Regions from separate parts of the Streptomyces sp. SCSIO 30461 genome, predicted to be linked through region 3. Evidence: riboswitches for the same ligand, from Rfam matches in the RefSeq annotation. Region 3 holds a riboswitch; each other region holds the start of a gene.

Region 1 (7,855 bases), 6.8 Mb from region 3:
CGCACATTGGCCTTCACGATAGGGCTCCCTCAACTACGCTGAGTTGCTCACTGTCACTGAGGCGAGCGTAGGAAGCGGTGCGCTGCGGAAGTAGTGACAACGAGTACGGGTTTCCACCGCTGCTGAAGGCCAAGAGGGGCAGCCATGGGCAGTAGCAACCGGTCAACCCCGACCAACGGTCAGGGAACGGCCGCACGCCAAGGCGGCATCGTCTCCGGCTACGTACTACGACTGGTACGCGAGCAACTCGGCTACATCCAAGAGACCCTGGCAGAACGCCTGCGCGTAGCCGCCGACACCATCGCCGGATGGGAGTCCGGTCGCCGCCCCCTCACCGCCGTACCGGTCGGACAAATGCTCATCCACCGGCACCGACTTCTCCAACTCGGGGCCGCTCCTCCGCTCCTCCTCGCCCTCGAACGGGCAATGGAGGCCGATGTGCTGCTGTCGAGCACGCTGGGCGGCGACACCCCGGCGGAGCAAGACCCGCTCGGTGCATGGGTCATGCAACGTGATCTCGTGGAGGTGCTCACCTGGCCTCTGAACGGCGTGGCGCCCACTCCGCTCCGAGACTTGCCTGCGCCAGCCCGACCGCGCCGAGGCCCCGTGCCCAAGGGACCTGAGCTCGCGGCGGCAGACCGAAAGCAGTTCTTCTCACGAGTGCGGCGCACTGCCGAGTGCGCGCGCAGAGCCGAACACTTCCTGCTCCGCCGACAAGCCCTCTACCTGGCCGGGTACGACTCCGCTCCGGACACCGGAGAATGGCTTGCCCACCAGCAACGCACAGAGCGCCCCGACGACTGGCTGACCCGGTGGCTCAACGGCCGCTCCGTTGCAGCCGTCGCGGCCCGGCAAGGCGACCGCGACCGCATGGCCTACTTCATCGACACACTCGATGGAGACGCCGCGAGTGAGGCTGCGAACCTCAACTACTGGGCGTATTGGGTGGGCGAGTCCCCGCACGTGCAGCTGTCGGACGACTTCATCGCCACCGAAGACCCGGGCATCTGGCCCGGACAGAAGCTGCTGCGCCACCTCGTCCGCGGACTCAACCCCGACCATGGATTCGTTGATCTCAACATCCACACCCTGTGGGCGCTCCTCGCCGCTCGCCCGAGCCTCCTCCGCGCCAGCGGGGCAAGCCGCGCCTTACGTGATCGACTCCCCGTGATGTTGGATAGCCGCGTGCTGTCGGCGAGAGCCCGCCGCGAGCTTGAGAACATTCGGTACGCGATCCGCCTCTCCGAGGCGTGAGAGGAGACCAGCTGTGGCTGACGACCTGGCCGGGGTGGCGCACTTCCTGTACGAGGCCGGCACGCTCAAGCAGACGCGCCGCACAGGCTGGTGGATGGCCGGGGTACGCGACCCCGAGACCGTGGCTGAACACTCCTGGCGCACCTCGCTGATCGCCTCGATCATCGCGCAGCTTGAAGGCGCCGATCCTGCCCGCGCGGCATTCCTCGCCGTGTGGCACGACTCGCAGGAGACACGTACCGGCGACGTGAACTATCTCGGCAAGAAGTACTCGACTGAGGTTGACCCACAGGCTGTGACTGCGGACCAGGTGGCCGACATGCCGGAGCAGCTGGCCGTCATGGTGCGCGATCTCGTCGCGGAGTACGAAGCCAAGGAGTCCCGCGAAGCCATCTGCGCGCGCGACGCGGACAAGCTTGAATGCATGCTCCAAGGCCTGGAGTACCGGTCGCAGGGCTACGAGAGCGCACAGCGGTGGATCGACAACAGCCGTGGTCGCATCGTCACGGAGACGGGCCAGCGGCTGGCAGACGAACTCCTGACGCGGGGGCCGTTGGACTGGTTGCGCGCCGCGTTGGGTGAGCAGCCTTCGGCCTGAAACGCGAAGAACGCCCCCTGCCCGGTCCCGTAGGACCAGACAGGGGGCGCATGCTCAGCGGCCGGCGATGAACTGCCTGCGCCATGCGGTGCGTACGGCGGGTTCCGCAACCCGATCGGGTTTCACCGTCCGGGGCGCCAGTCGGCTTCAGCCGATGGCGTCCGCGGCTGACGAGGGCCAGCGCTCCAGTAGGAAGTGCAGCGCGTCGATATTGCGTTCCCAGGACGCCTGGACGTCGCGGGTGTCCTGGAAGCCGCCGCCTGCCTCGATGCTGCAGTAACCGTGGAAAGCACCGCGCAACAGCCTTACGGCGTCGGTGAGATCGGGTTCGGTCAGGTGGTACGCGCGCAACATGGCGTATGTGGCTTGGCTCATCCGCAGGTGCCCGAGGGAACCGGTGGTGACCTCGGGGGTGAGCGGGATCTGGGCGGCCGCGTAACGGCCGGGATGGTCCAGCGCGAAGGATCGGTACGCGGCGGCGAAGGCGGTCAGGGCGTCCCTGCCTGCGCGGCCCGCGACGGCCGTCGTGACGCGGTCGCCGAACTCACGGGCGGCGAGCAGCGCGACACGGGTGCGCAGGTCTGCCGCACTCGTCACATGGGAGTACAGGCTGGCGTCCTTCACACCGAGGCGGCGTGCCAGCGCGGAGACGGTGAGGCGGTCGAGGCCGGTCTCGTCCGCGAGGTCCGCTGCTGCCTCGACGACGCGCTCGGCGTTGAGTCCGGCACGGGGCATGCGCTGTCCTCCTTCCGGTACGCGCCACGGCGCGAGCACAGGTACCTAGAGAGCTTAATCGTTTGCCTAATACCTCTAGGAAAACCTAGCGTCGTGGGCATGAAGGCACTCACCGAGCAGGAGATCAGGGCGTCGTTCGTCAATTGTTCGAAGGGTGAGGCCAGACGTCTGGCCGTGCCGCGTGACCTCTACGAGCGTCCCTGGGACGACCTGGACTTCCTTGGCTGGCGAGATCCCGCGGCACCCGACCGCTGCTGTCTCGTCACAGAGCGGGACGGCCGGATCATCGGGGTGTCCCTGCGCTTCCCGTCGCGGCAGCGCGGCTATCTGCACCGCAGCATGTGCTCTCTCTGCCTGACCACCCACCCCGGGGACGGCGTCTCCCTGATGACGGCCCGCAAGGCCGGTCCCGAAGGCCGGGAAGGGAACTCGGTCGGGGTGTACATGTGCACCGACCTCGCCTGTTCCCTCTACTCGCGGGGGATCAAGGCCCCGGCGCCCGGTGGCCGGATGAAGGAGTCCCTCACGGTGGAGCAGCAGGTCGAGCGTACTCGGAGCAATCTCTTCGGCTTCCTGGACGCGCTCGGCGGGTGAGTTTCGCCCGGACGTGCGGCCCGCCGTCGTGGTGGCAAGACTGGAGGTATGGCTACCAAGGCACGCCTGGAAGGCGGACCGGACGACCTGCAGGGGAAGGTCGTGCCGATCACGCCGCCAGGACGCGAACTGAAGATTCCGCACCGTGGCGGCTATGAGCACTTCAAGGCCACCACGCGACACGAGGACAGCGCCGAGGGGCGGCTGACCGTGTACGAGTGGTGGGAGCGGACAGAAGTCGCCGAGTAGTCGCCGGAGGGTGCGGATCCGCCGGGTCGGTGGGACAGCCCGCCGCGCTGGTACGGGAGGCGATCTGCGCCGTACGGGGTACGAGAGGGGCCTTCTCGCGGGTCGCACGGAAAAGTGGTGTGGATCTTGCTCCGCATGGCGTAAGGTTGTGTTCACCGACGCGGGGTGGAGCAGCTCGGTAGCTCGCTGGGCTCATAACCCAGAGGTCGCAGGTTCAAATCCTGTCCCCGCTACTGAAGCAGAGGGCCCGGATCCAGCAGCATGCTGGATCCGGGCCCTCTGTCTGTGTGTTGTCGGGCCTTGTGGCGGCTTGGCCGCTGGTGAGGGTCGGCCGCTTAGCCCGGTTGGCCGACGGTGACTCGCCCCGCGGCGCGGCTGAGGCCAGCCTTGGTGGTGCGCGGATCCGTCCGCGGCCGTGGGCGGATCGGCGGGAGAGCAGTCTTGGCACAGTACGACGGCGGCGAGGGACCCCGGCCGAGAAGCGGCGGCCGTGTCCTCGTGCTGCTGCTGCCCTGGCTGACGATCATCGCCGGTTTGGTCTTCGACCTGTTCACCCCGGAGACGTACCGCGCATCACCGTTCTTCGCCGCCGCCCCGCTGCTCGCCGCCCCGTTCTACACATGGCGCGGCACCCTGGTGACGACGGCTGCCGGTGTGCTGACCGTGCTGGGGCTGAACGTCTACAACGGCACCTTGGGCCAGGTGCCGCCGGCGACTGAGGTTTTCACCGTGCTCACGGTGTCGATCGTCGCCCTCTACATCAACCGGGTACTCCGCCGCAGTGGTGAGCGGCTCGCCTCCGCCCGTGTCATCGCGGAGGCGGCCCAGCGCGCCGTGCTGCCCGAACCGGCCGAGCGTATCGGTGGGCTGAATGTGGCCGCACGGTACGAGGCGGCGCAGGCGGACGCGTTCATCGGCGGTGACCTGTACGCCGTCCAGAACACCGCGTTCGGTGTCCGTCTGATCGTCGGCGACGTCAGGGGAAAGGGGCTGGACGCGGTCGAGGCGGTGGCGGTGCTGCTCGGAGCGTTCCGCGAGGTGGCCGATGAGGAGCCCTCCTTGGAAGGGATCGCCCAGCGCCTGGAGCGGGCGCTGGCACGGGGGGACAGCCGCCCGCACGGACTCGACCGGGTGGAGGGGTTCACCACGGCGGTGCTGGCCGAGATCCCGCGCGACGGGAGTCGCGTCCGGGTGGTCAACCGGGGCCATCCGCCTCCGATCGTCATGTACGCGGACGGCGCGCTCTACATGCTGGAGCCGAGCCAGAACGCGCTGCCGCTCGGAATGGGGGATCTCGCCCACTGGCCGGACCACGTGGACGAGGCGCCGTTTCCGGCCGGAGCGACGCTGCTCCTGTACACGGACGGGCTGTCCGAGGCCCGCGACCGGCACGGCACCTTCTATGATCCGCGGGCGCGGCTCGGGGGTCTGGTCTTCCCGGGGCCCGACGAGCTGCTGGACGCGGTGGTGGCCGATGTGCGGCGGCACACGGGTGGCGGCCTGGCGGACGACATGGCATTGCTGGCGGTCGCCAGGCCGGGTGTGCATCAGCCGGTAGGGAACAGGTCGGTGCCGGTTGCGTCCTGAGGCCTGTGGGTGGCCCAGAGGCGCCTTGTCGCTCCGGTTGGTCCGGCCGGTCCGCCCTGGTCAGTCGGCTCCCAACGTCTGAGCTTGATGAATCATCAGATATTCAACGGTGAACAATGTGTCGTGAGGGGCGGTCAACTTGCCCTATTTGCTCACCTGATGGGCGTTAAGTCCAGGCCGAAAATAGTTAATGATCAAGGGGGACGGCTTGGAATGGAGCGTCGGCGTCTATTAACGTTCGATAACGCAGCACGGTCGTCCCAGTCGTCGCAAGAGGCGGCACCGTGCGCATGCGCCGAATCCCGCAAGGGAACCGGGGAACCACCATTTGGGGTGAATCGGGTACTTCAGGGTGCCTGTAGGAGACCTTCCTGCTCCGAACCCGTCAGCTAACCCGGTAGGCGAGAAGGAAGGAAAGGAGCACGCCTCCGTGGCGTCCAACGAGCCTGCCCTCCAGGGGATTCCCACCACCGAGTGGGCCCCGGCCGCCGAGTGGATTCCTTCCGACGGGACGGAGGAGTGGAATCCGACGGAGGAGTCCCTCCGCCCGGTCCGCGGCAGGCACCGTGTCGTCAAACAGCGAGGCGGCGGTCTCGCCCGGAGCTCCACCGTGCTCGGTGTGGGCGTGATCGCCGCTGTCGGCGCGGGCGGCATAGCCACCGCGCAGGACAAGCCGGCCGTCTCCATATCCCTGCCCGACAGCATCAAGGACAACCTTCCGGACGCCCAGTCGCTGCCGGGCGTGGCCTCCCTGATGTCGGAGTCCTCCGACGACTCCGACGACTCCGACGAGCAGGGCGCGGGCGGGGCGGCCGACGCACCGCTCTCGGCGATGTCCGTCGCCACCACCGCCGGTACAGCCGAGCAGACCGGGGCCCAGCAGACCACCGCGGGCGAGGCGCTGCGCGCCCGTATCCTCCAGCAGGCCGAGCAGCAGCAGGCCGGGGTGGAGGCCGAAGCGAGGGCGGCAGCCGAGAACGCCGCCGCCGAACAGGCCGCTGCCGAGGCGACGAGGCAGCAGTCCGCCGCGGAGGCCGCAGCCGCCGAGGCCAAGCGCAAGGCGGAAGAGGAGGCTGCGGAGGCCGCAGCGGCTGCGGAGGCCGCCCGACTCGCCGAGCTGGCCGGGCGCTACGCGCTGCCGACGTCCTCGTACACCATCACCTCCACCTACGGTGAGTCCGGCTCCATGTGGTCGTCCGGCCAGCACACCGGCCTCGACTTCGCGGCGCCCACCGGCACCCCCGCGAAGGCCGTGCACGGCGGCACGGTCAAGTCGGCGGGCTGGTCCGGGTCGTACGGCTACCGCGTGGTGCTGGAGCTCGAGGACGGCACCGAGATCTGGTACGCCCACCTGTCGTCGATGAGTGTCAGCGCGGGCCAGAAGGTCGGGACGGGCGACACCGTCGGACGCGTCGGCGCGACCGGCAATGTCACCGGGCCGCATCTGCACCTTGAGGTGCACACCCCGTCCGGTGCCGGCGTGGACCCGGCCGCCTGGCTGCGGGACAAGGGCCTCAGCATCTGAAGCACCGTGCAGCACCGCACCCGGGGTGCCTGGCCCGACGGCGGCTCAGGCGCCACGGGTGCGGTGCTGCACGCGCTTCGTCCGCTTCCTCGCCCATTCACCCGCGATAGGGGTTGTAGCCCTCGTAGTCCCGGTGCGGCGGAGGAATCCGGACGCGCCCCGTCGCTCGCGCCGCGTAGGTTAGGGCCGGTGACGCGACATGCTTGCGCTGCCACAGGTGATGCAGCAGCTCCTGCTCGCGTGCGGTGAAGTCCGGTCCTGCCGTGCCCTGGTGCGCTCGGTGGCGCAGGAACGCCAGCGAGGTGGCGAACCCCTCGTACTCGGACACGGCACGGGCCGCCGCGCTCCCATGAACACGCGCCGCCGCGTCCCGGGCCAGCGTGCGCGCCCGCATCGAGGACAGGGCGAGCGGCTCGGCGGGGGAGATCCAGCCCGCCGCCGCGTACGGGGGAAGCTGGGTCGCGACCGTGTGCAGTTCGCGCTGCCTGCTCCAGACCGCGAGCCATGTGAGCAGTGCGAAGGCCGGGACCATGAAGAGCCCGTACACCGCGAAGAAGCCCCAGGGGCCGAAGACCGCCGAGCCGTTCCACAGGGCGTGCACGCCTATCGCCAGGGTCAGGCCGAGCAGCGGCAGCACGGTCCGGCGCAGTCTCCGGCGGCGGGCGGTGAGTGCGGCGGCACCGAAGCCGATGCCGGTCAGCACGGTGAACAGGGGATGGGCGAACGGCGACATCAGGATGCGTACGACGAACGTCGCCGCTGTCCCGGAAGCGAAGCCCGAGCGGCCGAACTCCTGGTCCTCCAGGAAGGCGTTGCCGAGATAGAGGATGTTCTCGGTGAACGCGAAGCCGGTCGCGGTGAACCCGGCCACCACGACCCCGTCCACGATCCCGGTGAAGTCCTTCCTGCGCAACAGGAAGATGAGCAGCACGGCCGCGGCCTTCGCGCTCTCCTCCACCACCGGCGCGATGATCGTGGCACCGATCGTGTCGGCCGATCTCGGATCGGCGGTCGCGGTCGCTATCCACTGGGTGGCGAAGGAGTTGGCGATGATCGCGATGAGCGCGGCGGCGCAGGCCCCCCAGGCGAAGGCGAAGAGCAGATTCCGCCATGGCCCCGGTTCCACGCGGTCCAGCCACCGGAACGCCGCCATCAGCAGCGGGACCGGCAGCAGGGCGAGAGCGAGACCCACTGCGAACCCCTCGGTGCCGGTCTGCTCGCGCACCAGCGCCAGGATGACCAGACCGCACAGGGCGAGCAGGGTGATCACGGTCCAGGCGCGCACCGCCGCGCTGCGCCAGAGTGCCCGGCGC
Region 2 (7,855 bases), 6.1 Mb from region 3:
GCCAGGCGGCGTCGTCGGCGGCCTTGGCCGGGTTGCTCAGGTTGCCCTGGGCGGCCCAGCGGATGTCCCGGTCGAGGAAGTCGAGGAAGGTCTCGACGTACTCATCGGGGCTCGCGTAGCCGTTCGCCGGTACGGCCTCCGGGTAGAGGACCGAGGTGAAGCGGAGCGAGTAGTAGACGATGGCCTCGGCGCCGACGGACCCGACCCGCATGACGGACGACGCCCCGGGCGCCGGCCACCCGCCCCCGGGTCGCCGGCGCCCGGGGCCATCCCATGACTGGGCAACCCCGCAGTCGCGGCTGTCGGCGTGCTCGCCTCCGCCACCGGGCCCGGCCCGACCGACGGCTGTCACGAGGTCAACGTGACCCGCTCCGGCCGACGGACCGACAAGTGACCGCGGGAGCCCGTCGGCTCCCGGCCGTATGTCCCCCATCAGCCCCAGGGGCCCGGATCACGTGACCACAGTTCCTGGAGAACGGCGCCGTCATCAGCCGCACGCTGCCGTCATCAGCCGCACGCTTCGGATGGCTCCGTCAGTGACCGGCCCTTCGGCGGACCGTACCGAAGATCACCGCGGCCCCGAGGGCGAGCAGTGCTGCGCCGCCGACGACATACCGGGTCGTCGAGCCGCTGCCGCCGGTCTCAGCGAGGCTCTCACCGGCGCTCATGGCGTCCGGAGAGTTGCCGGACTTCAGCGCCGCGGTGGTGGGGGTGCCGGACGGCCGCTTGTGATGGCGGTGGTCCGGTGTGGGACCGCCATGGCCCCCGTGGTCCACCGTGGACCTGCCTCTGCCCGCCTCGATCTGCTCGTCGGTCGGCGCCGAAGCGGTCGGTTCGGAGGCGGTCGGTTCGGAGGCGGTCGGTTCGGAGGCGGTCGGTTCGGAGCTTCCGTCGTCCTCGTCGAACACCACGTCAGAGCAGGTGTAGAAGGCCTCCGGTGAGTCCGAGCGCTGCCATATCGAGTAGATCAGATGTCGCCCGGACTTGGCCGGGACCGTCCCGTCGATGACGTAGTCGCCGTCCACCAGCTCCGGATCGGTGGCCTGCGCGAAAGGCTTCTCCTCCAGGTCCGACCATTTCAGCGGCTGCGTCGGGTCGTAGCTGTCCTTGGTGATGTACAGCTCGAAGGAGCCCTTGTGCGGCGCGGTCGCCTTGTAGCGGAAGGTGTGGCTGCCCGAGACGATATTCGACGCCGGCCAGTCGGCACGCGGCAGGTCCAGCCCCTTGTACTTGTCCCGGCCCGCGCTGCACAGCTCACCGTCGGGGATCAGATCCTGGTGGTTGCCCGCGGCGTTGGAGATGTTGACCTCGTTCCAGTCGTAGAAAGCCTGCGTGCCGCTCGCGGCGACCGCCGCCTTGCACGCGTCCGAGTCCGGGCTCTCCGGGTTCTCGGCGTAACAGGCGGCCACGCGACTCACGGGGTCCGTCATGGATCCGTGTGCGGCAGCCGGCGAAGCGGTCAGGCCGGTCATCGCAAGCGGGGCGATACCCAGGGCGACGACAACGGTCGCTTTGCGGCGAGGGGTCATGGTGGGTACTCCTTCAGCAGTGTTGGCTGGGGGAAGGACGCCGGACAGAACTCGGCTCCGGTGGCACGGCGCCGCAAACGGCAGCGGTACCGGATGGAGCTGAACCGGTCCGGCGACCAGCGAGCTGGAAGCGTGTCCAGATGGGCCGGCTCGTTCCGGACGGGACATGCGGGCCATCGGACGGAGGAGCGGCCGCCGCTGCGCCGGGTGCCGGGCTTCAACCCCACCTGGAGGGGCCTTTTCGCCCTAAACCGTCAACCTGCTTCGGGTGGGTGTACCCGGCCGCAGATGGAACGGCTCACCGATGACGCACCGTTCGGCCAACGGTCAGCCGTGACGCAAGCGCTGTCCGGAGTTGATCGGTTCGGTGTCCCTGACGGTGGGCCTGTCGGCCCCCGACAGCCTGTGCCAGCCGGCAGAGCCATGACGGATCTCGCCGCGCGCCTTGGTATGCGGCCGGGGGTTGGCCGAGGACGGGACGGACTCCTCCCCCGGGTCCCCCGGGGCATGGCTGTCCGCCGAATCCGTGGTGTCGGACGACGGCGCTTCGGAGGCGCCCACCGTACTGCTCGGGTTGATGTCAGGGGCTGGGCCGTCCGAGGTCAGGTCACCGGCCGAGGCACAGGCCCAAGCGCTGGGACCCTGAACGGCGAGCAGATTCTCGGCGACGGCGATCTGCTGGTCCTTTGTCGCAAGGTCGGCGCGCTCCGCGTACTCCAGGCCGCCTGCGGCCTCCCAACTGGACTGTGCGAACTGCAGGCCGCCGTAGTATCCGTTGCCGGTGTTGATCGACCAGTCGCCGCCTGACTCGCATTCGGCGACCTTGTCCCAGGTTTCGACCGAAGCGGCAGAGGCTGAGGTGCTCGCCATCAGCGGCAGGGCGGCCACGGTACCGGCGGTGCTGACGAAGGTGGCGAATCGGGCGAACTTCTTCGATACGCGACGATGCTTACCCATGGAGTTGATGTCCTCACCGATGCCTGCGAGGTTAGCTGTCGGGTTCGGACGTGAGTTGCCCGGCCAGACCGCGACGTGCGGTGTCAACGGCTTCACCCCGAGCCGGACCGGTCGCGACCGGCGCACGCGCTGCTGAGGCGCTACGCGGCATATGGTCGGCGGTCCGGCGGAAGACCTTGGGTCCCCCGCTCCTGCCAGCGGCGCTTTCGCGTCGTTTGCTTCCGTCGGTCGGTGGCAGGACTCGGCGTTCCGTTCCGACGGGGATCGCTGCTGCGAATGGCGAAACACTAAGCGCACCGTGCGTGGAGATCAAAGGTGCCGGCCCCGGACGCCGACGGCGCGGGCTTGCTTGGCGTATCGCAAGAACTGCAGGTCAGGAGGCGGCTGTCGGAGTTCCGTGAGCGCCCGTGCCGGCCTGCGGAGAGATCCATGTCACAAGGGCGAACCTGTCTGTGAAGCCGGATTGGCGTATTTCTTTTCGGGACGGCGCTGTTGGGTCGATGAGCCTTCTGTCGGCGTTACCGCATCGGCCCGTGGCGACACGGAAGACATCCTCGCCGGAGGTTCGTCAGATCCCTGTCCGCGACGCCCCCGGTCGCATCCGATCCACCTTCGGGTGCGAGCGTCGAATAACCGTGCCGGTGTCGACTCCGCGGCGATGCGCGCCGCACTCCGGACGAGCCGCCGCGCCTTGAGCAGGCATGCTGAATCTGCGGGTGTGCCGCGAATCCTCAGCCTGTTGTGCTGTATCCGGGTCCGTCTGAACGTCTTTTGCGAACATCACGGACACCGGGTCTGCGGTCGAGTCGAGAACCGGGCACGTCACACGGACATAGGTCGCATATACCGCACTTTGCGGGGATGAGGTCGATTGTATTGTCCTGATCTGATCCATATCCTCCCCCTGGGGGAGGTGCGGCGTGAGGACGTCGTGACCGTCTTTCCCCACAGTTGGATCGTGTATGGTCGCCGCTTCAGACGCTGGAGGGCGCTATCGCTTCGGAGTTCCCCGAAGGAGGACCAAGGGACTCCCGGACTTCCGAGGCATTGAACTAGTGCATTGTCAGTTCCTGCATCAAGGAATTCGCTACCAGGGATTTCAGGTATGCCCCGTAACTCACCCCCCTACGGCATGTGGAGCGCGGTTCGGCCGGCTGCCGTACTCGCCGCATTGTTGTTGATCCTGGCAGTGGTCCTCGTGTACTCGCCGGATGCGTCGGCAGCGCCGTTCGCCGACCCGATCCCCGGCTCCCCTCTCGACGCCCGTCAGAAGGGGTTTCCGTATGACGTCGGCGTCCACGAGATCGCCCGGTTGGCGGCGCTCGTCGCCTACGGGCTGATGGTGGCCGCCGTGGTGTTCGGCGTGGTGTTGCGGCTGAGGTTCATGCAGCACCGGGTCAATCGGGCCACGATCCACGGGGCGCATATGACGCTGGGTCTGTCCGCACTGATCTTTGCAGTCGTGCACGGAATGACCTTCCTCTACCAGCCCGTCTGGGGCATGGGTCCGACAGAACTCATCGTGCCGTTCGCCGGAGGGCTCCAGAGGATCCCCGTGGGGCTCGGAATCCTGGGGACCGAACTGTGCATCGCGGTCGGCTGCTCTGTGTTGCTGCAGCGCAGGCTCGGCTACCACCGCTGGCTCAGGTTCCACCAGCTCGCCTACGCCGCATTCCTGCTGATATGGCTTCATATCTTCCTGGTGCACCCGGAGCCGCGCCGGCCAGGTCTCGTCGCGGCCACGGTCGCAGGCGGTGCGGCCGCCTGCCTGCTGGCGTTCCTGATCAGGGTCTTCCCGTCGCGCTCCCGATTGCGCGAGCCCACCACCACCATCACTCCGGAGGTTATGCCGTGACGATTCCCGCCCGGGGTGTCCAGCCCGGACCCCTCCTCGGCTCTCACGGCCAAGGCGCCCCCTTCGCAGCGCCCAGGCGGTCCGCCGGCACCCCCCGCCCCCACAAGAATCGGACGACACAGGCCGTGCCCGGCCACCGCCCGGCGAGCGGCGGCGGGTCTGTGGTCTCCGGCGGCCAGCCGCCGCAGGGCCCGCCTGCACGGCAGCAACCCACGGATCCGGCCCCGGCGTCCGGACCGACCGCCCCGTCGCTTGTCCCCGGTTCGGCGCCGGTGCGGCTCAGTGTCGACAACAGCCGCTGCCACATCTACGGCATCTGCCAGCAAGAGGCCCCCGAAGTCTTCCGCATCTCGCAGAGCGGCTCGCTGCACTACTCGCGAAACGTGCCCGCAGAGTCCTCGGCGAGGGCCAGGCAGGCGGCACGCTGCTGCCCGATGCAGGCCATCGAGATCAGCGGGGCCGCCAAAGACAAGCCGCGGCCGCCGCACGGTACGGGCGGCGGCGCCACCCGCGCGAGTCGGCGGCGCATCGTCGTGGCGGGGGGTGGTCTCGCCGGCCTCAGCGCAGCGACCCGGCTGCGTGAGCGCGGCTTCGACGGGGAACTGGTGATCGTGGGCGAGGAGCGCCGAAAGCCCTACAGCAGGCCTCCGCTCTCCAAGCAGTACCTCTCCGGCAGCCTCCAGACGGAGCAGTTGGCCTTTACTGCTGATGAGGCCGTCGATGCGCAGTGGCTGCTGGACACCCCGCTGGTGAGCCTGGATGTGCACGGCAGGTCGGTTCGGCTCAGGGGCGGCGAGCGCCTGCCGTTCGACGGGCTGGTGCTGGCCACGGGGGTGGACGCCAAGCGGCTACCCGAAGTGCCGCTGTTCAGCGATCGCATACGGACCATTCGGACCCTCGAGGACGCCGCGGTGGTGCAGCGTGCCATGCAGGTGGCGAGAGCCCGCCGGGTCGTCGTCGTGGGCGGCGGGTTCATCGGTTGCGAGCTGGCCTGCACCGCCCGTCGGCTGGGGATGGACGTCACCCTCGTGGTGCACAGTGCCCCGCTGCTCCGCCGTGTGCTGGGGCCACGTGTCGGACAGGTCGTCGGCGCGATCCAGGAGCGTGCTGGAGTCGAACTGAGGCTCGGCACGGGCATCGACGAGTGGCGGGACGAAGGGGACGGGCTGTCGCTGAGGCTGGACTCGGGGGAGATCCTCGAGTGCGACTTCGTCGTTCTCGGCCTTGGCAGCGTGCCGCGCACCGAGTGGCTGCGCGACAGCGGACTGGAGGTGTCCGACGGGGTGCTCTGCAGTCCGACCTGCCACGCGGTGGACGTACAAGGGGGCACGGTGCCGTGGATCGTCGCCGCCGGGGATGTGGCCCGGTGGCCCAACGCACTCTTCGACACCATGCCCCGTCGCGTCGAGCACCTCATCCACGCAGTCGAGATGGGGCAGCACGCCGCCGACTCGCTCCTGCTCGGTCCCGGCAGCGCGGGCTGGTTCACCCCCGTACCGCGTTTCTGGTCGGAGCAGCACGACGTCCGGATCCAGGCCGTGGGCATGCCCGCGCTGGGAGACGACGTCACCGTGGTCGAAGGCTCGCTGCGCAAGGAGCGGTTCGTGACCCGCTACACCCGGGCAACCCCGCGCGGGCACCAGATCGTGGGCGCGGTTGCGTTCGACATGCCGCTGGAACTGCTGCGGCACAGGGACTCGATCGGCCGTATCCTCGCCCAGCGGACCCCAGCAAGGGCCGGGAGGTCCTGATGGCCCGCCGCCGTGCCCCCCGTGCCCAACGCAGACGCCGAGCCAGGCAGCCGCTCCACGCCGGACAGCTGCATCACGTGCTCAGCCTGCCCGCGCGTCTTCGCATGCGCTGGCTGGTGATATCGGTCATCATGACGGTCGCCATGGGTCTCTACGCACACGTAATGATCACCGCGAAACCCATGCCCCCAAGCGAGGCCCCAGCGAACACGACCGAGGGCATTGTCAGGTCGAGTGTGGTGTCGGGCGCGTCGGCGGAGCCGACCGGAGTGGTGGCGTCCGGCTCAGGTCGCGGTGGATGGACCCGCGGTGCCGGAGATCGGTCCCAGATCACGAAGTGACTTGCCGGCCCGGGTCAGTGAGATGTCGTACCCCATCCTGTCCGCGTATCCTCCACGGCCGCAGAAGTCGGCCTGCCAGTCGATGCAGAACAGGGCCGTCCGGTCTGGGGCGGTATTGCCGTCGAAGGGCCACCTGTAAGGGCTCGCGTCGACATAGCTCATGGCTTGTCACTTCCCGCTTCTGAGAGTGGGCGACAGCGCTCCAGACGGAAGCTACGGCCCGGTGCGGAATTCGCGGCCAAACCATGCTATCCAAGGCGTTTGACTCCGGCACCCCGACCGAGCATGGCGCGTTCGCGGAATCCGGCCCGAAACGCTCCAGTGCCCGGGCCGAGATGCATACGACGTTCGACGGGCCGGGGCAAGCTTGAGCCGGTGCTCTCCAGTCCCCTTCTTTATCCGACGGCCTCGACACCGGCAGCCCGGACGGCCTCGGCCCGACGACGAGTCAGATCCCGCATTCAGTTCCCCGCCGCATGTGACCGGTCAGCCGATGACCGTGGACTTCCATCGCCGAAGCGATGGAGGTCGAGTAGCGTTGAAGGAGCTGACTTTCATCAGTGTGGTGGTCGGCATGAGTCGCGTGGTGTGGGCCGGGAATCTCGCAGTGCTCGCGGCCAGCGACTTTCACCTGGCCGGTTCTTGCACAGATGACGGACGAGGTTCGCCGTGACGCAATGGACAAGGCGCGAGGACGAGCGGCTGCTCACCGGAAAGGGCCGCTACGTCGCTGACATCGATGTGCCGGGGTGCCTTGAAGCGGCTTTCATGAGGAGCACGGTGGCCCATGGCCTGCTGCGGGCAGTGGACTGCACCGTGGCGCGTGAGGTGCCGGGCGTGCTGGGGGCCTGGTCCGCCGCAGATCTGCCGTACCTCCCCCCGGTCGCCATGTTCGACCGGCTGTCGACGGACGATGCCGTCGCGGGGCGGGAGTGGCCCGCGCTGGTGAAGGACCGGGTGCGCTACCCGGGCGAGGCGCTGGCGGTCGTCCTCGGAGAGGATCGGTACCGCGCTGAAGACGGGGTCGCGGAGGTCAACGCCACGATCGATCCTCTGCCCGCCGTCGTGACACCGTCGGCAGCGCTGGACGACTCTGTTCGCTTGTTCGACGGACTGAGCAACATCGCCCTGCGGGGCGAGGCGGGTAAGCCCGTCGACCCGTCCGTCTGGCAGGACGCCGCCGTGGTGGTGGAGGCCGCGTACCGGCAGCAACTGCTGCTGCCCAGCCCCATGGAATGCCGCACGATCCTTGCCGTACCCGAAGGGGACCGGCTGACGGTGTGGGCAGGGCACCAGACGCCGCACCGGCTCGCTCGTTCGCTGGCCCTGTCGCTGGGCTGGTCCGCCGACCGGATTCGGGTCGTCGTCCCGGACACCGGAGGCGCCTTCGGGTCGAAGAGCGCCATGTTCCCCGAATACGTG
Region 3 (7,855 bases):
GCCGAGCCCGTTGGACCGGCGACGGCACCCGCCGTCGGCTGTTCCAGCTGGCACGCGGTCTCGCCGGGGTCGCTCTGGTCGGGATGGGCCTGACCGTCTTTGTCGTCGTCCGGGGCTCGGCCGCCCAGTTCGGCAACGTCATGACGGCGGCGATCGCCGTGATCGTCGGGGTCGGGCTGCTTGTTGGCCCCTGGCTGGTGCGGATGACCCAGGACCTGTCCGAAGAGCGTCTGATGCGCATCCGCGCCCAGGAGCGCGCCGAGGTCGCGGCCCATGTGCACGACTCCGTCCTGCACACCCTCACCCTGATACAGCGGAACGCGGACGACGCCGGTGAGGTACGCAGACTGGCCAGGGCCCAGGAGCGTGAGCTGCGTAACTGGCTCTATCGCCCCGAGGGAACCGGCAAGGAGGCGGACGAGGAGCCCGCCACCGTGTCGGACGCGGTGAAGAAGGCCGCCGCCGAGGTGGAGGACAAGCACGGCGTACCGCTGGAGGTCGTCGTCGTGGGCGACTGCCCGCTCGATGAGCGGCTGGTGGCACAGATGCAGGCCGCGCGCGAGGCGATGGTGAATGCCGCGAAGTACGGTGGCGAGGGTGGCGCTGTGCAGGTCTACGCGGAGGTCGAGGGTCGTACCGTCTTCGTCTCCGTACGGGACAGAGGACCGGGCTTCGACCCCGATACGGTTCCCGAGGACCGGATGGGCGTAAGAGAATCGATCATCGGGCGGATGCAGCGCAATGGCGGCACGGCGCGGTTGCGCTCGGTGCCCGGCGGGGGCACCGAGGTGGAGCTTGAGATGGAGCGGGAGACGGAGACCCGCGAAGGGACTCCGCACGGCACCCCCCAGGACACAGCCCACGGGGCATCCCCAGGACAGCGAGAGGCGGACGGATGACCGAGCAGACCGATGGGGGCGAGCGGGGTGCGGAGCGTCGCGTACGGGTCGTGCTCGTTGACGACCACCGGATGTTCCGGGCAGGTGTGCAGGCCGAGATCGGCCGCACGGATGAGACCGGCGTCGAGGTGGTCGGCGAGGCCGCCGACGTCGACCAGGCGGTCACCGTGATCACGGCCACCCGCCCCGAGGTCGTGCTCCTCGATGTCCACCTTCCCGGCGGCGGCGGGGTGGAGGTGCTGCGCCGCTGCGCGGGACTGATGGGCGGGGAGCATCCGGTGCGCTTCCTCGCGCTCTCGGTGTCGGACGCGGCGGAGGACGTGATCGGGGTGATCCGCGGCGGCGCGCGCGGCTATGTCACCAAGACCATCACCGGCAGCGACCTGGTCGACTCGGTCTTCCGGGTCCAGGACGGGGACGCGGTGTTCTCACCACGGCTCGCGGGTTTCGTGCTGGACGCGTTCGCCTCGACCGACGCGCCTCCGGTGGACGAGGATCTCGACCGGCTCACCCAGCGGGAGCGGGAGGTGCTGCGGCTGATCGCCCGCGGATATGCGTACAAGGAGATCGCCAAGCAGCTCTTCATCTCGGTGAAGACCGTCGAGTCGCATGTGTCGGCGGTCCTCAGGAAGCTCCAGCTGTCGAATCGCCATGAGTTGACGAGGTGGGCCACGGCACGACGGCTGGTGTGACCCCACCTGGCGAAGGGCACGGCGAGACGACTCAGGCGACGCGTGTCGCGCCGGCGAACGGCATCTCGTCGATGGGCGCGACCCGCACGGGTGCGCCCGGCCGTGGGGCGTGGATCATCTGGCCGTTGCCGATATAGAGGCCCACATGCGAGACACCGGAATAGAAGAACACCAGGTCACCGGGTGCGAGCTGGGAACGCGGCACCCTGTGTCCGGAGTCGATCTGGGTGTAGGTGGTCCGGGGCAGGGACACTCCGGCCGAACGCCAGGCTGCCTGGGTGAGCCCTGAGCAGTCGTATGCGGAGGGCCCCGTCGCGCCCCAGACGTAGGGCTTGCCCAGCGCTCCGTATGCGTACGCGATGGCCTGAGCCGCCCGGGGATTGGGGGCGTCGGCGACGACCGCGCCGCCGGGTGCGTCGTCGCGGTCGGCCCGGCCGGGCGGCGTGCTGTCCCCGCTCGCGTAGGCGACCTGCTCAGCGGGAGCCATCCGGGCCAGGACGGATTGGGCGGCGGCGAGCTTCTCGCGTACGGCCTTGCGGTGCCGGGCGAGTTCATCCTGGCGTGCCGTCAGCTCGGCGAGGCGCCCGTCGGCCTCCGCGCGCAGCTGGGCCAGCTCCCGGTTCTCCTCGCGGATCCCGGCCAGCGTGGCGACCTGCCGGGATCCGGCCCGCTCGGCGTATTCCGCGCCTGCGAGATAGGCGTCCGGGTCGGAGCTGAGGGCCAGTTGTACGGCAGGGTCGATACCACCCGCCCGATACTGGGCGGTGGCGATCGAGCCGAGCGCGTCGCGGGCGGCATTGAGCCGTGCGGTGCGCCGGGCGGCCTCGTCACGCAGTCCGTCGAGCGCGGTCCGGGCTTCTGCGGCGGCCTCCTTGGCGCCGTTGTACCGCTCGGTCGCCTCCTCCGCCTCCCGGTACAGGGTGTCTGCCTTCGCCTTCAGTCGTTCCGGGGTGGAACCGGGGTCGGCGTGTCCTGCGCCCTCGAAGAGAGTGCCGGTCGCGGCACCCGCCAGCGCGACGGTGAGAGCGGTGCGGGCGGCGGTGCCGCCCAGGTTGCGCTGCTTGGGTCTGCGGTGCGCTGCCACGAAGGCCAGTCCTTCCGGTGTCCGGTAGGTCGTTCCGTACGGTTCCGGCGGCGGTCCGCCCAGGGGAAGCGGCCCGCCGCCGGATCCTTCGGCGCGGCGGTCGAGTCTGCTGACCGGTATGAAGCCGGCAGGTCGATCACCTGGGGGAGGACGCTAGACCGACCTGGTGAGCGGATGGGTCGACATGACCGGTATTGATGGAAGTCGGCCCGCTATAGTCGGTTTCCGATCGGGGGGCTAGGCTCCGGTGCCATGGACGTACTCATCAATGTCTTCGTCGCGCTGCACATCATCGGTATCGCCGCGCTGCTCGGTGGTTTCCTGACCCAGATGAAGGCGATGGGCGCCGGGACGGCCCGCTTCACCCCGGCGATGCTCCACGGGGCACTGACGATGCTGGTCACGGGTGTGGCGCTGGTGGGGCTCAATGAGGCGGACGACCAGACGGTGAACAACCTCAAGGTCGGCATCAAGCTCGCGGTGCTGGTGGTGATCCTCGGGCTCGTCTATGTGAAGCGGGACGAGGAGCGGGTGGACAAGGCGGTGTTCGGCGCGGTCGGCGTCCTGACCGTCGCCAACATCTTCATCGCGACTCTCTGGACCTGAGCCGAGCTGACCCGTCCTCGACCTGACCTGGCAGGCAACGGGCGCCCCTCACGACGAGGGGCGCCCGTTGCGTCGTTCGGGGCGCGGTTCGGGATCAGACCGGCCGCACACTCCCGTGGATCGGCATGTGGTAGATCGACTCCTCGCGGATGTTCGCACCCGGCTTCGGGGCATGGATCATCTGGCCGTTGCCGACATAGATCCCGACGTGGCTGATGTCGTCGTAGAAGAACACGAGGTCACCGGGCACGAGGTCCTTGGCCGCCACCCGCTGCCCCACCTCGACCTGATCCCAGGTGGTGCGGGGCAGATCGACACCGGCGGCGCGCCAAGCGGCCTGGGTGAAGCCGGAGCAGTCGTAGGAGCTGGGGCCCGTCGCCCCCCAGACGTACGGCTTGCCCAGCTGGGTGCGTGCGAAGGACAGCACCTTCTGAGCCTTGGCGGCGTACGAACCGGCGGCCGTGCTCGTGCCGGTGCCCTCCTGCTGCGGTTGTGCCCGCTGTTCGGTTTCGGCCTCGGCCGCCGCCCTGGACTCAGCTTCGGCCTGGGCCTTCGCCTCGGCCTTGCGACGGGCCTTCTCCTCCTGCCGGCGCTCAAGCTCCGCGAGCCGTGCCTTCTCCTCCGCCGTCAGCGTCCCCAGCAGCTCCCGCGCGTCGGCGAGCTTGCGCTGCACCGTCTCCTTGGTGGTGCGCAGCGACGCCTGCGAGGCGCTGAGCGCATCCAGGCTCCAGGTCGCCTCCGCGCGTTGCTCCGTCGCCGCGGACCGCTGCTCCTCGAAATCGGTGACCGCCTCGCGCTGCTCCTCGGAGAGCCGGTCCGTCAGACGCGTCTGGTCGAAGTACTGCTGGGGGCTGTCCGAGAGGAGCAGCGCGGCGGTCGGCGTGACCGTGCCCGCGCGGTACTGGGCGGTGGCGTACGATCCGAGCGCGCGCCGGGCTTCGTTAAGGGACTCCGTGCGCTCCGCGTCGTCGTCGAGTAGCCGGTCCACCTTGCGGCGCTGCTGCGCCGTTTCCTCTTTCGCGCGGTTGTACTGCTGAGTCGCGGTGCCGGCCTGGCGGTAGAGGTCGTCGACCTTCTTCTGGACCTCGTCGACACTGGGCCGCGGTTCGGCCCGGGCACTCTGCGCGGAGAGCAAGGTCACTCCCGCGATGGCCGCCGTCGTGAACCCGACGGCGGGACTCTTCGTGCGTGTACCCGTACGGGCATGCGTCGCCTTGCGGTGCGATGCCAAGACGGCATCTCCTTCCGTTTGCCGCCTACCGGGTTAGCTGTCGGGTTCGGACGGAACGGAAGGTTGTCCTACGGGCCTTGCTGGGCTTGGCCCGATTCACCCCGGTGGAGCCCCTCTTGTGCTGGTCGGCGCAGGAGGGTTGGGTCCCCGGTTCCTCACTTTCCTTGCGGAATGGTCGGATTCGGCGCGAGCGGCCCGATTGGCGTTTGTCGCCGCGGGGGTACGGGCTGCCTGGGCGAGCACGCTAGCCAAACTGTGGCGCTCTTGTGAAGGTCGGTGCGCATTATGTCCGATACATTTCCGTGACCTTGGCGTGTCGTGGCCGCAACTTCACTTATCGTGACCGGGGTAGCCGGGTCGGACATCGGTGGGACTTTGGCGGGATCGAAGCGGGGGATCGGGGGGAAGGCGACGGACTGTCGGTGCGGCGGCCTAGACTCGTAGAGCGATGAGCAGCCTCTTTGACGAAAGCTTCCTGGCCGGCCTCCAGCGCTCGGCGGCCTCGGAGGAACCCCCGCCTCCGGAGCGCGACGAGTACGACGAGCCGGACGAGCCGGACGAGCATGGCCCCGCCGAAGAAGTCCCGCACGACCTCTTCGACGGGCGCTTCGACGTGCCTCCGACCAGGGACGAGTACTACCGCAGCGGTGTTCCGCGCCCGGCCGTGGACCCCGCCGCGCTGCTCGACGGGCTGAACGAGCAGCAGGGTGCCGCCGTCGTCCACACCGGCTCGCCCCTGCTCATCGTCGCCGGAGCCGGCTCCGGGAAGACCCGGGTGCTGACCCACCGGATCGCGCATCTGCTGGCGACCCGCAATGTGCACCCAGGGCAGATACTGGCCATCACCTTCACCAACAAGGCCGCCGGCGAGATGAAGGAACGGGTCGAGCAGCTCGTGGGCCCGCGCGCCAACGCGATGTGGGTGTCCACCTTCCACAGTGCCTGCGTCCGCATCCTGCGTCGCGAGAGCAAGAAGCTCGGTTTCACGTCGTCGTTCTCGATCTACGACGCCGCCGATTCCAAGCGGCTGATGGCCCTGGTCTGCCGTGATCTCGACCTCGACCCGAAGAAGTTCCCGCCGAAGTCCTTCAGCGCCAAGATCTCGAACCTGAAGAACGAGCTGATCGACGAGGAGGCCTACGCCGATCAGGTCGCGGGGGGCGCCCTCCAGGCCGGAGGCGGCTTCGAGAAGACCCTGGCCGAGGCGTACCGGATGTACCAGGCGCGGCTGCGCGAGGCGAACGCCCTGGACTTCGACGACATCATCATGACCACCGTCCATCTGCTCCAGGCGTTCCCTGACGTCGCCGAGCACTATCGGCGCCGCTTCCGCCACGTCCTGGTGGACGAGTACCAGGACACCAACCACGCCCAGTACACCCTGGTGCGCGAGCTGGTCGGCGAGGGGTACGAGGACCTGCCCGCCGCCGAACTGTGTGTCGTCGGTGACGCCGACCAGTCGATCTACGCCTTCCGTGGTGCCACGATCCGCAACATCCTCCAGTTCGAGGAGGACTACCCGGACGCCACCACGATCCTGCTGGAGCAGAACTACCGCTCCACTCAGACGATCCTCTCCGCCGCCAACGCGGTCATCGAGCGCAACGAGAGCCGCCGCCCCAAGAACCTGTGGACCAATGCGGGTGCGGGCGCGCAGATCACCGGCTATGTCGCCGACACCGAACACGACGAGGCGCAGTTCGTCGCCGACGAGATCGACCGGCTGACGGACGCAGGCGATGCCAAGGCGGGCGATGTCGCCGTCTTCTACCGGACCAACGCCCAATCCCGTGTCTTCGAGGAGATCTTCATCCGTGTCGGCCTGCCCTACAAGGTCGTCGGCGGGGTGCGCTTCTACGAGCGCAAGGAGGTCCGGGACGTCCTCGCCTATCTGCGGGTCCTCGCCAACCCCGAGGACAACGTCCCGCTGCGCCGGATCCTGAACGTCCCCAAGCGCGGTATCGGTGAGCGCGCCGAGGCGATGATCGATGCCCTCGTGCTGCGCGAGAAGATCACCTTCCCCCAGGCGCTGCGGCGCGTGGACGAGGCGTACGGTATGGCCGCCCGTTCGGCCAACGCGGTCAAGCGCTTCAACACGCTGATGGAGGAGCTGCGCACGATCGTGGAGTCGGGCGCGGGTCCGGCCACGGTTCTTGAGGCGGTGCTGGAGCGCACCGGCTATCTCGCCGAGCTTCAGGCGTCCACGGATCCGCAGGACGAGACCCGTATCGAGAACCTCCAGGAGCTTGCGGCGGTCGCTCTCGAGTTCGAACAGGAGCGCGGAGCCGACGGGGGTTCCGGCACGCTCGCCGAGTTCCTGGAGCAGGTCGCACTGGTCGCCGACTCCGATCAGATCCCGGACGAGGACGAAGAGGGCAGCGGAGTCATCACGCTGATGACGCTGCACACGGCGAAGGGCCTGGAGTTCCCGGTCGTGTTCCTCACCGGCATGGAGGACGGGGTTTTCCCGCATATGCGGGCGCTGGGTCAGACCAAGGAGCTGGAGGAGGAGCGGCGCCTGGCGTACGTGGGAATCACCAGAGCTCGTGAGCGGCTCTATCTGACCCGTTCTTCGCTGCGCAGCGCCTGGGGTCAGCCCTCGTACAACCCGCCGTCGCGCTTCCTGGAGGAGATCCCGGACGCGCATCTGGACTGGAAGCGGACGGGGCCGATGTCCGCCCCGGCAGGGCCGGTCTCGGGGATCACTTCGTCGCTCTCCTCGTCGCGGTCGCGTTCCGGCCCTTCGGGCTTCGCGACCCGTCGTGCGGCCGACAAGCCGGTGATCGCGCTGGCGGTAGGCGACCGGGTGACGCATGACCAGTTCGGTCTCGGCACGGTGATGGCGGTGACGGGATCGGGCGCGGACGCCCAGGCGACGATCGACTTCGGCGATGCCAAGCCGAAGCGGTTGCTGCTGCGGTACGCACCGGTCGAGAAGTTGTAGCGGAGGAGTCCCGTGGCGGGGGTGCCGCGGTGGTCGCCGCACCCCCGAAGACGGCGCGGAGTCGGCTTTCCCCCAGTGCGGTGGGATCAGGTCGGGTCGAGCCCGTGGCTGCGCAACCACGACAGCGGGTTTATCGCGTCACCGCCGCCCGGTCGGACCTCGAAGTGCAGGTGCGGTCCGGTGGAGTTGCCCGAGTTGCCGGAGAAGGCGATGACATCACCGGCTTTGACCGATCCGGAACGGATTTTGGTGCTACTGAGATGGCAGTACCAGGTTTCCGTGCCGTCGGCGGCTGTGACGATGGCCATGTTGCCGTAGGCGCTGTTCCACTGGGTGCGCACGGTGCCGTCGGTGGCGGCCTTCACCGGCGTCCCGTAGGAGACGGGGAAGTCGATGCCT
Region 4 (7,855 bases), 5.1 Mb from region 3:
GTCAAGGGTCGTACGGGGCTGGCTCACCTTTTCGAGCACCTGATGTTCCAGGGCTCCGCGCAGGTGTCGGGCAACGGCCACTTCGAGCTCGTGCAGGGGGCCGGCGGTTCGCTCAACGGCACCACGAGCTTCGAGCGCACCAACTACTTCGAGACGATGCCGACCCACCAGCTGGAGCTCGCGCTCTGGCTGGAGGCGGACCGCATGGGCTCGCTGCTCGCCGCGCTCGACGAGGAGTCCATGGAGAACCAGCGGGACGTCGTCAAGAACGAGCGGCGTCAGCGCTACGACAATGTCCCCTACGGTACGGCGTTCGAGAAGCTGACCGCCCTGGCCTATCCCGAGGGCCACCCTTATCACCACACCCCGATCGGCTCGATGGCCGACCTGGACGCGGCGACCCTGGAGGACGCGCGGAACTTCTTCCGTACGTACTACGCGCCCAACAACGCGGTGCTTTCGGTGGTCGGTGACATCGATCCCGAGCAGACCCTCGCCTGGATCGAGAAGTACTTCGGAACCATCCCCTCGCACGACGGCAAGCAGCCGCCGCGTGACGGCTCGCTGCCCGAGACCATCGGCGGGCAGCTGCGTGAGGAGATCGTCGACGAGGTTCCCGCCCGTGCGTTGATGGCCGCCTACCGGCTGCCGCACGACGGCACCCGGGAGTGCGACGCCGCCGACCTGGCGCTCACCGTGCTCGGCGGAGGCGAGTCGTCCAGGCTGCACAACCGCCTGGTGCGCCGTGACCGCACGGCGGTCGCCGCGGGCTTCGGTCTGCTGCGCCTGGCCGGGGCGCCGTCGATGGGCTGGCTGGACGTGAAGACCTCCGGTGGTGTGGAGGTGCCCGACATCGAGGCCGCTGTGGACGAGGAGCTCGCCAGGTTCGCCGCCGACGGCCCGACCGCCGAGGAGATGGAGCGCGCCCACGCCCAGCTGGAGCGCGAGTGGCTCGACCGGCTCGGCACCGTCGCGGGCCGCGCCGACGAACTGTGCCGCTACGCGGTGCTGTTCGGTGACCCGCAGTTGGCGTTCAGCGCCGTCTCGCGGGTCCTGGACGTCACCGCAGAGGAAGTGCGGGCCGTCGCACAGGCCAGGCTGCGCCCGGACAACCGCGCGGTGCTGGTGTACGAGCCCGCCGCCGCGGCGGCCGCGACAGAGGACAACGACGACGCTGACGACGCAGAGGGAGCCGGACAGTGACCGAGGCTGCCGTGACCATGGAATTCCACCCGCAGCCCCAGCCCGGCGACGCCCGGCCGTGGGCCTTCCCTGCGCCCGAGCGCGGGGCGCTCGGGAACGGGCTGACCGTGCTGCGCTGCCACCGTCCCGGCCAGCAGGTGGTGGCCGTCGAGATCTTCCTCGACGCTCCTTTGGACCTGGAGCCCGACGGCCTCGACGGCGTCGCCACGATCATGGCCAGGGCGCTCTCGGAGGGCACCGACAAGCACTCGGCGGAGGAGTTCGCCGCCGAGCTGGAGCGTTGTGGCGCGACGCTCGAGGCGCACGCCGACCACCCGGGCGTCCGTATCGGGCTCGAAGTGCCGGTCTCCCGGCTGGCGAAGGCCATGGGACTGCTCGCCGAGGCACTGCGGGCCCCGCTGTTCGCGGACAGCGAGGTCGAGCGGCTCGTCCGCAACCGCCTCGACGAGATCCCGCACGAGACGGCGAACCCGGCTCGCCGCGGTGCCAAGGAGCTGTCCAAGCAGCTCTTCCCGGCGTCTTCGCGGATGTCGCGCCCGCGCCAGGGCAGCGAGGAGACCGTGGAGCGCATCGACTCCGCGGCCGTCAGGGCCTTCTACGAGGCCCATGTCCGGCCCGCCACGGCCACGGCGGTGATCGTCGGCGACCTCACGGACGTCGATCTGGACGCCGTGCTCGCCGACACCCTCGGTGCCTGGACGGGCAGTGCGGGCGCGCCTCGCGCCATGGCGCCGATCACCGCCGACGACACGGGTCGTGTCGTGATCGTCGACCGCCCCGGCGCGGTCCAGACACAGCTGCTCATCGGCCGCGTCGGACCGGATCGCCATGACAGCGTCTGGCCGGCCCAGGTCCTCGGCACCTACTGCCTCGGCGGCACGCTGACCTCGCGCCTGGACCGTGTACTGCGTGAGGAGAAGGGCTACACCTACGGCGTGCGGGCGTTCGCCCAGGTGCTGCGCTCGGCCGCCCCGGCGTCTCCGGGCGGAGCCACCGGCGCGGCCACCCTCGCCATCAGCGGTTCCGTCGACACGCCGAACACCGGACCGGCCCTCCAGGACCTGTTCACTGTGCTGCGTACGCTCGCCGCCGAGGGGCTGACGGATGCCGAGCGCGATGTCGCCGTGCAGAACCTGGTGGGTGTAGCCCCGCTGAAGTACGAGACGGCCGCCTCCGTCGCCGGCACCCTGGCCGACCAGGTCGAGCAGGGCCTTCCGGACGACTTCCAGGGACAGCTCTACGCCCGGTTGGCCTCGACGGGCACCGTCGAGGCGACCGCCGCGGTCGTCAGCGCCTTCCCCGCGGATCGCCTCGTCACGGTCCTCGTCGGTGACGCGGCGGAGATCGAGGAGCCGGTCAAGGCCCTGGGCCTCGGTGAAGTGACAGTTGTCACGGGCTGATTGACCGTCCTTGAGGCGCCGCTCGTGGAGCCGAGAGGCCGCGGCGAGTGAGTGCGAGGAAGGGCCCCGTTGGGCATGGGTACGCCAACGGGGCCCTTTTCGCTGCCTGTTTAACGTTTGTCCGGTTTGCTGGAGAGGCTGCCTGTCTGTGCTGTGGGATACGCGACAAAATCCCGTGACCGTTTGGTGATTTACGGAAGATCGGCTTAGCGTCTTCTGCGCTGTCCGACCTTTGCACGCGCCGCACCCGCGGCAACGGGCAGCGATCGCCGAGTCCCCGTCAGGCGCGAGCCTGGGGAGCCGGGGACCCGCAAGTCCCCTGGGGTGAATCGGAACGCCTTCGCACACCTGCGCGGAGGGGGGCCGTAGGAGACCTTCCTGCTCCGAACCCGTCAGCTAACCCGGTAGGCGAGAGGGAAGGAAAGGACAAGCCACTTCATGGCGTTCACCCGTGCCACCGGGAAGCATCGTGGTCCGAGCCGGCTGTCGCGCAAGCGCGCGGGCGTGGCCGGAGCCGCCGCGCTGGCCACCACCGGCGTCGTCGGAGCACTCGCCTCACCCGCGCTCGCCGCCGAGCCGGACAGCCTCTCCGTCGAGGACACCGGCCTGAACCAGGTGGTCGTCGCCGGCGACATGCTCGCCAAGCAGGTCGGCGCCCAGGCCGACGTCCAGCAGGAAGAAGCCGACTTCGCCGCGTCCCAGGCCAAGGCCGAAGCGGACGCGAAGCGCAACGCCGAGATCCGGGTCAAGGCCGCCCGGGACGCCGAGGAGCGCGCTGCCCGAGAGGCCGAGCGCAAGCGCCTGCTGTCGTACAACCTCCCCGTCGCCGGGTCCTACGTCAGCACGGACTACCACTCGGGCGGAGCCGTCTGGTCCTCGGGCAGCCACACCGGGATCGACTTCCACGCCTCCTCCGGGACAAAGGTCGTCGCGGTCGGCACGGGCACCATCGTGGAGGCGGGCTGGGGCGGCGCCTACGGCAACAATGTCGTGATCAAGATGAACGACGGCACGTACACCCAGTACGGCCACCTCTCGTCCATCAGCGTCTCCGTCGGCCAGCGGGTCACCCCGGGTGAGCAGATCGGGCTGTCCGGCTCCACCGGCAACACCACCGGCCCGCACCTCCACTTCGAGGCCCGCACCGGCTCCGATTACGGTTCCGACATCGACCCGGTGGCCTATCTGCGCGGCCACGGCGTCAAGCTCTGACCTCCGCGCGCTGTCCCACGGCGCGCGGAGTCCGAAGGCTCCGGCCGGTCATCGAGACCGGCCGGAGCCTTCGGTATTTTCCGGCCAAAAAATATCCATGGATCAAGGCAGGCCATCGGAAATTCCCGCCCATTGTCATAGAGTCACCGAAGGGCATCGCCTGACTGGTCGGCTGCTCGACTCGGATGCCGCTTGAATTCGAGCGGATGTGGCAGATGCAGGGGATTACTGCGGAGGTTCGGTATGCGCATTCCCGCGCGTTCGGTATGCACGGCGATCCGCGACGACATCGTGTCCGGGGTCTTCGAGCGAGGCAGCCGGCTCGCCGAGGAGCAGCTGGCCCGTCGCTACGGAGTCTCGCGGGTCCCCGTGCGTGAGGCGCTGCGCACGCTGGAGTCGGAGGGCTTCGTGGTGTCGCGGCGGCATGCCGGAGCGTGCGTCGCGGAGCCCACCGCGCAGGAGGCCGCCGATCTGCTGGAGATCCGCGCGCTCCTGGAGCCTCTCGGTGCCGCCCGGGCCGCGCGGCGGCGCACGGAGGCCCATCTGAAGGTGCTGCGCGGACTGGTGAGGCTCGGCCAGGAGCGAGCGCGCCACAGCCAAGGCGAGGACCTGCGGGCACTGGGCGGATGGTTCCACGAGACGCTGGTTCAGGCGTCCGTGAGCCCCGGGCTCATCACCCTGCTCACCCAGTTGCGGCACAAGATCGCCTGGATGTACGCGGTCGAGCAGCCGACCCAGCCGGTGGAGTGCTGGTCCGAGCACGGGGCGATCGTGGACGCGGTGGCCCGCGGTGACGCGGAGCGGGCGCGGGCGCTCACCGCGGCGCACGCCGAGCGGGGGACCAGGGGGTACCGGCTGCGTATCGCTCCGCTCGCGCCGCACGGTTCAGCGGTGAGGGTTTCGCAACATTCCGTAAACACGGCAAGTGTCCGCCATTAACACGCGCTCTGTATACAAATAGAGGTGCGCTCAGGATTTTCTGGAGTGGCCCAGGTGTTGATTCTATTCACCTGATCCGGAGTCTTCGTCTTGGTTCGGTTTCTCGGTTTTCCGAATGCGGTGTGCCCGGTCGATTTCTCGCGAGGTCGGTGATCAGACGGTCTCGGGGAGTTCCTCGAGGCCTTCGGCGACCAGCTTCGCCAACCGGTCCAGCACGGCCTCCGCGCCATCCGCGTCGGATACGAGCACGATCTCGTCGCCACCCTCCGCGCCGAGGCTGAGCACCGCCAGCATCGAAGCGGCGTTGACCGGGCTGCCGTCCGCCTTGGCGATGGTGACCGGGATGCCCGCGGCCGTGGTGGCGCGGACGAAGATCGAAGCGGGGCGGGCATGCAGGCCTTCGGCCCAGCCGACCTGGACGCGGCGCTCAGCCATGGTGATGCCTCCTGAGTCTGGGGGTGTCCTCAGACTGCACCCGCCTTCCTTGCTTCGCGACCGGGACCCGGGCCGTAGTCTTGGGGCCATGCAGACCCCGTCGGACCACGTGTACCCCGACCACTGGGAAGCCGACGTGGTGCTGCGCGACGGTGGCACCGCGCGCATCAGGCCCATCACCACGCAGGACGCCGAACGGCTCGTGAACTTCTACGAGCAGGTGTCGGACGAGTCCAAGTACTACCGCTTCTTCGCGCCCTACCCTCGGCTGTCCACCAAGGACGTCCACCGGTTCACCCACCACGACTACGTGGACAGGGTGGGCCTGGCGGCGACGGTGGGCGGTGAGTTCATCGCGACCGTGCGCTACGACCGTATCGACGCGAACGGCAGGCCGGCGTCGGCACCCGCCGACGAGGCGGAGGTGGCCTTTCTGGTCCAGGACGCGCACCAGGGCAGGGGTGTCGCGTCGGCGCTCCTCGAACACATCACCGCGGTCGCCCGTGAGCGCGGCATCCGTCGGTTCGCGGCGGAAGTGCTGCCGGCGAACAACAAGATGATCAAGGTCTTCACCGACGCCGGATACACCCAGAAGCGCAGCTTCGAGGACGGAGCCGTCCGACTGACGCTGGATCTGGAACCGACCGCGCGGTCACTCGCCGTCCAGCGAGCCCGCGAACAGCGCGCGGAGGCGCGCTCCGTGCAGCGTCTGCTGGCACCGGGTTCGGTGGCGGTGATCGGCGTCGGCCGGGTGCCCGGCGGAGTGGGTCGGGCCGCGCTGCGCAATCTTCTGGAATCCGGCTACACCGGGCGGTTGTACGCCGTGAACCGCTCTCTGCCGCTGGAGGGCCCCGACGGCTCGGACGACCACGAGATCGAAGGTGTGCCCGCCTTCCGTACGCTCGCGGACATCGGCGAGCCCGTCGACCTGGCAGTGGTGGCGGTCCCCGCCGAACGGGTGCCGGAAGCCGTCGTGGACTGCGGCGAACACGGAGTGCAGGGGCTGGTCGTCCTGACCGCCGGTTACGCGGAGAGCGGCGTACGAGGGCGCGAGCGGCAGCGGGAACTGGTACGCCAGGCGCGCAGGTACGGCATGCGGATCATCGGACCGAACGCCTTCGGGATCATCAACACCGCCGACGGGGTCCGGCTGAATGCCTCACTGGCCCCCGAGTCACCGGCCCGGGGCCGGATCGGACTGTTCACCCAGTCGGGCGCGATCGGCATCGCCCTGCTCAGCGGACTGCACCGACGCGGTGCCGGACTGTCGTCCTTCATCTCGTCCGGCAACCGGGCCGATGTCTCCGGCAACGACTTCCTTCAGTACTGGTACGAGGACCCCGACACCGACGTGGTGCTGCTGTACCTGGAATCGCTGGGCAACCCCCGGAAGTTCGCCCGCCTCGCCCGACGCACCGCCGCCGCCAAACCCGTCGTGGTGGTGCGGGGCGCCCGGCACAGCGGGAGCGCGCCCCCCGGTCACGCGGTGCCTTCCACCCGCATCCCGTACGCCACTGTGTCCGAGCTGCTCGCCCAGGCAGGGGTGATCCGCGTCGACACGGTCACGGAGCTCGTCGACGCGGGTCTGCTGCTTGCCGGGCAGCCGCTGCCCGGGGGCTCGCGGGTGGCGATCCTGGGCAACTCCGAATCGCTCGGGCTGCTCACCTACGACGCCTGCCTGGCGGAGGGCCTGCGGCCACTTCCGTCGCGTGACCTGACGACGGCGGCGACCCCGGACGACTTCCGCGAGGCGCTCACCGAGGCGATGAAGGACCCGGCGTGCGACGCCGTCGTCGTCAACGCGATCCCCTGGGTCGGCGAGGGCGGGGCGACCGAGTCGGGCGACGGCGAGGTGCTCGCCGGAGCGCTGCGTCAGGCGGCGGAGTCCTCCCCGCCCAAGCCGGTCCTCGTGGTCCACGTCGAACTGGGCGGTCTGGCGGACGCCTTGGCGGCGGCGACGAGTTCGGCACCGCCGCGCCCGTCCACCGCCCCCGGTGCCGATGCGGCTCCCGGGGCGCTGGCGGCGGACGGGGCCGTGCGGCGAGAGACCATGCGGCAGGACACCGCCGTACGGGACGGGGACCGGGGGCACGGCCCGGAACCGGCCGCCGCGCCGGTGCTCCCCGCCATGCCCCGTATCCCCGCCTACCCCGCTGCCGAGCGTGCCGTAAGAGCCCTTGCCGAAGCCGTGCGGTACGCCCAGTGGCGGCGGGACGCCGCGCGTCCCGGGAAGGTGCCGGAGTTCGATGGCATCGACGAGGACGGGGCAGCGGCCCTCGTCGCCCGGTTGATGGATCAGGCCCGCGGGGCGCTCGGAGTCACGCTGACCGATCACGACACACGCGCGCTCCTCGCGTACTACGGGATCGACGTGCTGACCACCGTCCCCGCTCCCAGCCCCGATGCCGCCGTACGCGCCGCCGCCCAACTCGGCTACCCCGTGGCGCTCAAGACCATGGCACCGCATCTGCGGCACCGCCCCGACCTCGGGGGCGTGCGGCTCGATCTCGCCGACGAGTACCAGGTACGACAGGCGTATGCGGAGCTGACCGCGACGCTGGGCGGGCCCGCCGAGCTCAGGCCGGTCGTGCAGGCGATGGTCCCGCGAGGTGTGGACACGGTGGTACGCGCCGCCATTGATCCGGCCGTCGGAGCCGTACTGTCGT

The links. Region 3 has a riboswitch for cyclic di-AMP ahead of V1460_RS32600 (NlpC/P60 family protein). Riboswitches for the same ligand answer to the same signal wherever they lie in the genome.
Positions count from the first base shown of each region.
Region 1: another riboswitch for cyclic di-AMP. It lies ahead of V1460_RS02415 (M23 family metallopeptidase); the one in region 3 lies ahead of V1460_RS32600 (NlpC/P60 family protein).
Region 2: another riboswitch for cyclic di-AMP. It lies ahead of V1460_RS05450 (transglycosylase family protein); the one in region 3 lies ahead of V1460_RS32600 (NlpC/P60 family protein).
Region 4: another riboswitch for cyclic di-AMP. It lies ahead of V1460_RS09905 (M23 family metallopeptidase); the one in region 3 lies ahead of V1460_RS32600 (NlpC/P60 family protein).

Region 1 covers NZ_CP146101.1:498,904-506,758, forward strand. The annotation lists gene V1460_RS02380 (helix-turn-helix transcriptional regulator) at 145-1,254, shown strand; gene V1460_RS02385 (HD domain-containing protein) at 1,268-1,852, shown strand; gene V1460_RS02390 (WHG domain-containing protein) at 2,000-2,587, opposite strand; gene V1460_RS02395 (FBP domain-containing protein) at 2,687-3,181, shown strand; gene V1460_RS02400 (DUF5988 family protein) at 3,230-3,430, shown strand; tRNA gene V1460_RS02405 (tRNA-Met) at 3,590-3,663, shown strand; gene V1460_RS02410 (PP2C family protein-serine/threonine phosphatase) at 3,872-5,017, shown strand; cyclic di-AMP (ydaO/yuaA leader) riboswitch at 5,301-5,436, shown strand; gene V1460_RS02415 (M23 family metallopeptidase) at 5,448-6,542, shown strand; gene V1460_RS02420 (PrsW family intramembrane metalloprotease) at 6,640-7,855, opposite strand, start outside.
Region 2 covers NZ_CP146101.1:1,188,793-1,196,647, forward strand. The annotation lists gene V1460_RS05440 (hypothetical protein) at 1-211, opposite strand, end outside; gene V1460_RS05445 (lytic polysaccharide monooxygenase) at 534-1,529, opposite strand; gene V1460_RS05450 (transglycosylase family protein) at 1,857-2,486, opposite strand; cyclic di-AMP (ydaO/yuaA leader) riboswitch at 2,492-2,699, opposite strand; gene V1460_RS05455 (ferric reductase-like transmembrane domain-containing protein) at 3,592-4,341, shown strand; gene V1460_RS05460 (FAD-dependent oxidoreductase) at 4,614-6,092, shown strand; gene V1460_RS05465 (hypothetical protein) at 6,377-6,595, opposite strand; gene V1460_RS05470 (xanthine dehydrogenase family protein molybdopterin-binding subunit) at 7,103-7,855, shown strand, end outside.
Region 3 covers NZ_CP146101.1:7,268,558-7,276,412, reverse strand. The annotation lists partial or broken gene V1460_RS32620 (PspC domain-containing protein) at 1-818, shown strand, start outside; gene V1460_RS32615 (response regulator transcription factor) at 896-1,591, shown strand; gene V1460_RS32610 (NlpC/P60 family protein) at 1,623-2,675, opposite strand; gene V1460_RS32605 (hypothetical protein) at 2,928-3,281, shown strand; gene V1460_RS32600 (NlpC/P60 family protein) at 3,376-4,512, opposite strand; cyclic di-AMP (ydaO/yuaA leader) riboswitch at 4,519-4,709, opposite strand; gene pcrA (DNA helicase PcrA) at 4,961-7,456, shown strand; gene V1460_RS32590 (M23 family metallopeptidase) at 7,543-7,855, opposite strand, start outside.
Region 4 covers NZ_CP146101.1:2,202,528-2,210,382, forward strand. The annotation lists gene V1460_RS09895 (pitrilysin family protein) at 1-1,203, shown strand, start outside; gene V1460_RS09900 (pitrilysin family protein) at 1,200-2,603, shown strand; cyclic di-AMP (ydaO/yuaA leader) riboswitch at 2,861-3,029, shown strand; gene V1460_RS09905 (M23 family metallopeptidase) at 3,042-3,815, shown strand; gene V1460_RS09910 (GntR family transcriptional regulator) at 4,059-4,754, shown strand; gene V1460_RS09915 (HPr family phosphocarrier protein) at 4,908-5,189, opposite strand; gene V1460_RS09920 (GNAT family N-acetyltransferase) at 5,278-7,855, shown strand, end outside.